One region of the Olsenella sp. Marseille-QA0557 genome, then DNA from elsewhere that is predicted to be linked to it. Evidence: predicted binding sites of a transcription regulator. Region 1 holds the regulator's gene; the other holds the start of a gene.
What was found. Region 1 encodes NrdR, which represses ribonucleotide reductase genes. Its sites were predicted from a motif close to AAACACNATATATNGTGTTT; they were not measured.
Positions count from the first base shown of each region.

Region 2: the regulator NrdR is predicted to act here: its motif matches at 2,553-2,572, upstream of nrdD (anaerobic ribonucleoside-triphosphate reductase).

Region 1 is NZ_CBCPMI010000001.1:1,684,848-1,689,282, reverse strand. Features, by position in the region: gene ACQY6Y_RS07675 (chloride channel protein) at 1-836, shown strand, start outside; gene trxB (thioredoxin-disulfide reductase) at 956-1,906, opposite strand; gene dut (dUTP diphosphatase) at 1,928-2,374, opposite strand; gene nrdR (transcriptional regulator NrdR) at 2,371-2,820, opposite strand; gene ACQY6Y_RS07655 (LysM peptidoglycan-binding domain-containing protein) at 2,911-3,375, opposite strand; gene lexA (transcriptional repressor LexA) at 3,560-4,222, shown strand; gene ACQY6Y_RS07645 (heparan-alpha-glucosaminide N-acetyltransferase) at 4,252-4,435, shown strand, end outside.
Region 2 is NZ_CBCPMI010000001.1:1,814,361-1,818,795, forward strand. Features, by position in the region: gene nrdG (anaerobic ribonucleoside-triphosphate reductase activating protein) at 1-34, opposite strand, end outside; gene nrdD (anaerobic ribonucleoside-triphosphate reductase) at 116-2,338, opposite strand; gene trpS (tryptophan--tRNA ligase) at 2,723-3,772, shown strand; gene ACQY6Y_RS08260 (aminotransferase) at 3,785-4,435, opposite strand, start outside.

The sequences.
Region 1 (4,435 bases):
AGGATCTGTTTGATCGAATTACTTGGGTAAAGCCATATGCAAAACTCATTCCAGCCTTTCTGATGTCTGGAATAGCTGCTTTTACCATACCTCAGCTGCTCTGTGGCGGAGATGCCATCATACAGCTCCTTGAAAGAGGCTATGTCACTCCGATTAATGTATTAGTCGTACTGCTTATCGGAAAATATCTTCTAACAGCCATATGCTTTGGGTCAGGAGCTCCAGGAGGCACGTTGCTTCCATTAGTAGTAATGGGGGCTCTAATAGGGAGTATTTATGGCATCTGCGTAACAGATGTCACGGCAATACCTTCAGTTTATGTTGTTAACTACACGGTACTTGGAGTAGCAAGCCTATTTGCAGGTGTTGTAAGAGCTCCTATAACTGGCATCGTACTTGCCTTTGAACTCACAGGCTCACTCGATTCGCTGTTAGCAGCTTCGCTTGTCTCAATAATCGCATACGTCACATCAGACCTTATAGGCGTAGATGCCTTCTATGAGCACCTGCTTGGAAGAATTGATATCTCAGAGTCCAACCAGACGGAGAAGAATCTAGAAGAAGAACAGCGGGGAGTCTTTCATAGGCATGTAGTTGGAGCAGGAAGTAAGGCCGAAGGAAGGCTTATCAAAGAACTTGTCTTACCAGAGCATATGCTCATTGTCATGATCACACGCTCTGGTAAAGAACTGGTTCCACAAGGAAACACACGCCTCAAAGCACTCGATCAGCTTCTTGTACTAGAAGATGCAGAGTTCGAGATAGAACAAGAGCAGATGATCAAAGAGATCTGCATGCCATCGCTAGAAGAAACAAGCTCCGTAACGCCAACATAGAACCTTATTCTTTCTATAGATCTACTTTACATAAGATATATTATCGCAGTTTTATATATAGCTTTAGATATTTGCCTCAGACAGCCAAAGATAATCACATGAGATGCAGGTACGATAAATTACCCAGCGATTGGCTGCCCGAGATAGCCTGCAACAGATGTTGCTGCCACCGCACCATCAGATGCCGCAGTAATAATTTGACGCAATACCTTTGAGCGAACATCTCCTGCACAATATAAACCAGGTGTCCTTGTGGCCATATATTCATCAGTGATAACCGCGCCGGTTTGATCGAGTTCAGCAAATTCTTTAATGAGTTCAGATGACGGTAGCTGGCCCACAAATACAAACACACCGAACGAGCCTGGATCTCCTGATATACATGTAATCTCATCGGTATCCTCATTATGAAGATAGAGTTTAGTGAGAAGATCCTTCCCTTCTACCTTAGAGATAGTTGTCCGAAAATGGACAAATACCTTTTCATTTTGCTGAAGCTGATCAACCAGTGCAGCTTGAGCACGCAAGTGATCCTTACGAATAATCATGTGGACTTCACTTGCAAACCTTGTAAGAAAAAGTGCTTCTTCGGCGGCAGAATTACCTCCCCCTACCACATAAACGGGTTTATTGCGATAAAACATTCCATCGCAGGTCGCACAATATGAAATTCCACGCCCAATGAAATCTTCTTCGCCTTCAAAGCCGGCTTTTCGAGGCGTGGAACCACTCGCCAATATAACAGCTTTAGCGTTGTATGAAGTTCCTCCATTGCAACTAATAATGAAATAGTTATCACATGTAGAAGAAATAGAAGACACCTGCGCTGAGTGGATAGTAACGCCCAAATCCTTAGCTTGATTTTCCATCGCCTGAATGAGTTCATAGCCACTGGTAGATGGAACTCCTGGATAATTATCAACTTCTGATGTTAAGAGAACCTGCCCACCAGGAGATGTCTGCTCTAAAACAACCGTGGTTAAGAGCGCGCGAGAAGCATAAATTGCTGCCGAAATTCCTGCAGGACCAGCACCAATAATTACAAGGTCATAAAGGGTAGATTCAGACATACAATCACTCAGCCAATCATTTTAAACGCCACTTGAGCCAAATCCACCGGCACCTCTATCGGTTTCATCCAGCTCGTCAACCTCAATCAAATTAACAATAGGAACACGCTGTATAACAAGTTGAGCAATACGTTCTCCACGTTCGATATGAATGGGCTTCTCATTATCGAGATTTACTGCACATACCTTCAACTCGCCACGATAATGCGAATCGATAAGGCCGGGAGTATTAGCCATGGAGAGACCTTCACGTAAAGCCAGGCCGCTGCGAGGTTGAACAAAACCGGCATATCCCTCGGGAATTGCAACCGCCAAACCTGTAGCGATGAGTCGGCGCTCATGGGGTGCAAGAACAAGGTCTTCATTAGAACGCAAGTCGAGACCTGCATCGCCTGTATACGCATAGGTCGGCAACTCAACAGATGGATCAAGTCGTTTAATAGGAACGGAAATGGTCTCATCAATCATTGTGAAAGGCTCCTCAATTCCTCACTAAACTCATCAAGATCTTTGAAATCTCGATATACCGAAGCAAAACGAACATACGCAACCTTGTCTACGTCTATAAGGCGTTTTAATACAAGGTTTCCGATTTCAGAAGAAGGGACTTCAGATACACCGTTATCGCGCAATTCTGACTCAATATCATCAATCAAGGAATCGAGTTGAGCAATTGGAACCTGACGCTTTGCGGTGGCAGTAAGCAATCCACGCATCAACTTCTGGTGATCAAACGGTTCTTTTGTGCCATCTTTTTTAAGAACCATTAACGGTGTTTCTTCTTTACGTTCATACGTAGTAAAACGATAGCCACATGCAATACATTCTCGACGGCGTCGGATGGCATCATTGCTATCGGACGGACGTGAGTCTACAACTTTAGACTCCTCGCAACCACATTTAGGACAGCGCATGCAGTCTCCCTTGTAAAATGCTGTATACAAAGGAGCCTATCATAAAAACAAAGCCCAAATGATTAGACCAATAACTATATTGCCAAAGAGCTAAGAAGCGGGAACAGAGAGCTGCTGTCCAGAAGAAAGCATGGAAGAAGAAAGCTCATTTTCCTGTGTAATGAATTCAACGACTTCTGCAGTAGAACAACCATTTACGGGATGATTTTCTGCAATGGACCAGATGGATTCTCCTGGCATTACCGTAACAATCTCAGTAGAAATATCTGTAAAGGAAGAAGTTTTCCGAGCCATAGCAGAAGCATCAGAAAGAAACGCTATGCCCACAAGCGCAAGCACCATAGAACAAATGACAAGGAACGTAATGATTGTGTTCTTGTTCTGAACGTGAGAATGATGACAATACACATGCGATCGATCATTACGAATATTTACATCGTCAACATTCTTGTAATGAGCTTGCCCGCCTTCAAGGACACGAAAATGAACTGGTTTGATATCAAGAGCTGAAGATCCCTCAGAAAAATATTGAATGTTGTTCCCGCGAATATCCATGTCTTCCTCCCTTCGATAACTTGCAGACTTTATATACAGCAGTGCTCGGACATAAAATGTATGCAAACAAATGTTCTGTGATTAGTATCGTTCGTACATCTGTTCGTGTCAAGTATAAACGAACAGATGTTTGCAACAAAATTAGAACGGCTGTATCATATTTCTTAGATTGAAAGGGGGCAGTATGTCTCAACGTAAACTCAGTTCACGTCAGCGTGAAATTTATGATTATATCTGCACATATACAAAAACCCATGGTTTTCCTCCCTCTGTTCGGGAGATTGGAAAAGCGGTAGGACTTGCCTCCCCTTCCACGGTTCATATGCATCTTAAATATCTTGAAGACAACGGTTACATCCATCGAGATTCTAATAAGCCACGCGCCATCGAGGTTGTTTCAGAGCGTCAAGAACGTTCTGAAGAAAGCTCTGGTCCAAAACTCGCTAATGTTTCCATTGATGTAGATGCCAATCTCATTACGCTGCCGGTAGTTGGTCGTGTTGCCGCTGGTCAACCTATTTTGGCTGAGCAAAATATTGAAGAGAATCTCTCTCTTCCAACAAGTATTGTGGGCGATTACAGTTCCTTTATTCTCCGGGTTCGCGGGGACTCAATGATTAACGCAGGCATCTTTGATGGCGATTACATTGTCGTTAAAGAACAAAAAGACGCACACAATGGAGAAATCGTTGTAGCTCTTATTGATGATTCAGCTACCGTAAAAACGTTTTATCGTGAGCGCTACCGTGTTCGTCTGCAGCCTGAAAATGACACAATGGAGCCAATTTATGTGAAGGATCCTATTATCCTGGGACGCGTTACTGCTCTCATTAGGTCCATCTCTTAATTTGTCACATCGATTTTATGGTGTTACTCATGCATCAAACTGACACCTCTGCAAAAGATGTATCCACTGATTCATACCACGGGCGTATACGCATTTTCGATATCGCCCGTGGTATTGCAGTGGTTTCAATGGTGCTATTTCATGGCTGCTATGACCTTGCCTACCTATCCCATGTTTCTCTTCCATGGTTTTCTGGGTTATTCCAAGATATTT
Region 2 (4,435 bases), 130 kb from region 1:
CAATATCACAGTATTTAATATTTGCGTAGTTCACAAATGACTCCTTATACAGAGATGGCGGACCTTATAACAAGATCCGCCATCTATTATGTCCTATGCAATCCAACGAATAGGACTAGAGATGCATAACGCGATCGCGTATTTCTTCGGTACGGCCCTGATTCCAGAATTGCGTACCAATGTAACCACAGGTGCGGCGAGCAACATTAAGCTTTGACTGATCGCGATTGCCACAATGCGGGCACTCCCAGACAAGCTTGCCATCCTCTTCGACAATTCTGATCTCGCCATCGTAGCCACACTCTTGGCAATAATCGCTCTTCGTATTGAGCTCGGCATACATGATGTTGTCGTAAATATAGCGAAGCACACTCATAACCGCTTCGAGGTTATCCTGCATATCAGGAACCTCAACATATGAGATGGCACCACCTGGTGAAAGCTGCTGGAACTCACTTTCAAACTTAAGCTTAGTAAAGGCATCAATGGGCTCACGTACATTCACGTGATAGCTGTTAGTAATGTAACCATGATCAGTTACATCCTTGATAATGCCAAATCGACGCTGCAGGCACTTAGCAAATTTGTAGGTAGTTGACTCCAGCGGCGTACCATAGAGCGAATAGTCGATGTTCTCAGCCGTCTTCCACTCGGTGCACTTATCATTCATGCGCTGCATAACAGCGAGTGCAAAAGGAGTTGCTTCGGGATCGGTGTGAGAGTGACCAGTCATAAAACGGCAGCACTCATACAGACCCGCATAGCCAAGGCTAATGGTGGAGTAACCACCATACAGCAGCGGATCGATAGGAGCGCCCTTAGGCAAGCGCGCTAAAGCACCATACTGCCAAAGGATAGGTGCTGCGTCAGAAAGTGTGCCCTTCAGACGCTCATGACGGCAGCGCAGGGCTTTATGGCACAGCTCAAGACGCTCGTCAAAAATCTCCCAGAAACGGTCCATGTCGCCGCCGGAAGACAGAGCAACATCAGGCAAGTTTATGGTAACAACTCCCTGGTTAAAGCGACCATAGTACTTTGGCTTATTCGGCTCATAGTTGCCGGCATTGGCGATATTATCAAAGCCATTACCAGAACGGTCTGGCGTGAGGAAGCTACGGCAACCCATGCAGGTATAGCAATCGCCTTCACCGGGTTTTTCGCCCTTTGACAGCTTAAGTTCACGCATCTTCTTCTCAGAGATGTAATCCGGCACCATGCGCTTAGCAGTGCACTTTGCAGCCAACTGGGTGAGATAGTAATACGGAGAATCTGGATCGATATTATCGGGCTCGAGCACGTAGATCAGCTTCGGGAATGCAGGAGTGATCCAGACACCAGACTCATTCTTAACGCCCTCATAACGCTGGCGAAGTGTCTCTTCGATAATGAGTGCCAAATCGCGCTTCGTACGTTCATCGGTAGCTTCGCCCAAATACATAAAGACTGTTACAAATGGAGCCTGTCCATTTGTAGTCATAAGCGTGACAACCTGATACTGAATCGTTTGTACGCCACGACGAATTTCTTCACGAAGCCTTTTTTCAACGATCTCGTTGAGCTTATCCATTGCGGGCTCAATGCCAAGCTCATTCATCTCATTGATTACCTGGCGACGAATCTTCTTACGGCTAATCTCAACAAAGGGAGCAAGGTGCGTAAGGGAAATGGACTGACCGCCATACTGGTTAGAAGCAACCTGAGCGATAATCTGCGTAGCAATATTGCAGGCCGTTGAGAAGCTATGTGGCTTCTCGATAAGGGTACCTGAGATAACCGTGCCATTCTGAAGCATGTCATCAAGGTTTACCAAATCGCAGTTATGCATATGCTGGGCAAAATAGTCGGCATCATGGAAATGGATAATACCCTCGTTATGAGCCTGCACCACATCATCAGGCAGCAGCATACGCATGGTAAGATCCTTGGAAATCTCGCCTGCCATATAGTCGCGCTGTACTGAGTTAACGGTGGGGTTCTTATTGGAATTCTCTTGCTTAACATCCTCATTGTTGCACTCAATAAGCGAGAGGATCTTGTCATCAGTTGTGTTCTTCTGGCGCTTGAGGCTCTGAACGTAACGATAGATGATGTACTTGCGAGCAACCTCAAAACGACCCAGTGCCATGATTTCATCCTCAACCATGTCCTGAATCTCTTCTACCGTAACGGTATGTCCAGCTGCTTCACAACGATCCTGAACGTTCTCGGAGGCATATACGACCTGACGCTCTGTCAGACGCTCATCAAAAGGCACTTCTTTGTTGGCAGCACGAATAGCATTTGAAATCTTAGAGAGATCAAAGCTCACTTCGGAACCATTGCGTTTAATGATCTTCATAGGATTATTCCTCTACTCGTTAAAGACGTTCTACATCTCATAAGATCGGAGACGCATGACATATAGTAGCGCATTGCATGGACAAATATAGCAGAATGCCCCATCAGTTGTGTGTAATTTTGTAAACGGTACTATATCTTGTGCTTCTTTTATCCTGCACGAATAAAGAATGCGCAGGTAGAAGAGATGCAAATTGTGGTTCAGAAGCCCGTTGAAACACAATAGGTTGTATATAAACAGAATACGTGGATTGTTTGAAGTTCCCAACAGCAACAAGAACCACACACTTATCAAAGCGTATACCCATCGGCTGCGTTACCATAAGACCTTGCGACTACATAACGCAAAAGCGTGAACATAAACACAGATACCAGGAGGAGTCATATGCCTAACGAGGGAAGCTACGAGGCGGCACAAAGAAAAAGTGATGAGGTTCATGCCGACCTCAGCAAGCACCCCGAGAATTACACCATGCTTACAGGCGACAGGCCAACAGGCCGCCTACATCTTGGCCATTACTTTGGCACGCTGGTAGACCGTGTGCGGTTGCAGAACATGGGAATTCACACCAACATTGTTATTGCCGATTACCAGGTCATAACTGATCGCGATACCACAGAGCACATCCGCGATAACGTTTACAACATGGTCGTAGATTATTTAGCCTGCGGCATTGATCCATCTAAAACCATGATCTTTACCCATTCGGCAATTCCTGAGCTTAACCAACTCATGCTGCCGTTTCTTTCGCTTGTTACCGAAGCAGAAATGGAGCGCAATCCAACTGTTAAGGCAGAGCAGCAAGCATCGGGCCATGCTCTAACAGGACTATTACTTACCTATCCAGTCCACCAGGCCTGTGACATTTTATTCTGCAAGGGCAATATCGTGCCAGTTGGTCGTGACCAACTCCCCCATATTGAAATAACTGACAAAATCGCCCGTCGCTTCAATGAACGCTATGCCCCTGTCTTCCCCGAGCCAGTAGGACTTCTCACCTCAACACCTCTGATGCCTGGTTTAGACGGCCGCAAAATGAGCAAATCTTACGGAAACGCCATTTCACTCTCAATGACAGCAGAAGAAACTGCAAGGCTCATCAAAAAGTCGCGCAGCGATTCCGAGCGCACCATTACCTTTGACCCTGAGAACCGTCCTGAGATTTCTGGACTTCTTTCCACAGCGGCAATTTGCACTGGTCGCGATGCAACAGAAATCGCTGACGAAATTGGCGACGGTGGCGCAGGACAGCTCAAGCGCTACGTCACCGAAGTAGTTAACGATTACTTTGCCCCGATTCGAGCACGCCGAGAAGAAATTGCTCAGGATATGGATTATGTTGCCAACGTAATTCACGAGGGCAATCAGCAAGCACGCCAAATTGCTTCAGCTACCCTCGAACAGGTCCGTGAAGCAATGGGCATGACGTATTAAGTCACGTTCTGATTAGTCGAGTTCTGATAAGGCCTCACCCAGCAGTGTGAGGCCTTTTTCTAAGACCTCAGACCGTGCGCAATACCCCAAACGAGCGCCACAAGGGAGCTCAAAACGACTTCCGGGCACCAAAAGAACACCACGCTTGTGTAAAAGATCAAGACAGAAAGTTTCGTCATCAAGGTTATTAGGCAAATCAAAACGAACGTATGAGGTTGAAACTCCCTTTGGCACCGTCCAATGAACACGCGGTTGTTGGGCAACCCATTGTTCTACAATCGCACGATTCTTTTGCATGATGGCGGAATTACGCGCAAGAACACGATCACGATGAGCAAGAACATAGGTTGCCAAGCAATCGTTAATGGCACCGCCGGAAATCATGGTGTAATCACGAAGGATACGAATTGTTTGAGAAATCTCATCATTAGCAATGACCCAGCCGATGCGTGCTGCAGGCAGAGAATATGTTTTTGATACCGAGTTGGTAACAATGCCACGATCGTAAACATCAATCACAGAAACAAAATCATCAGTATCTTCAAGTGGAAGATACACTTCATCGCTTAAAACATAGGCACCAACCGATGAAGCTATTTCAACAATCGCCTTAATTTCTTCAGCAGAAAGCACCGTGCCAATAGGATTGGAGGCATTATTTAT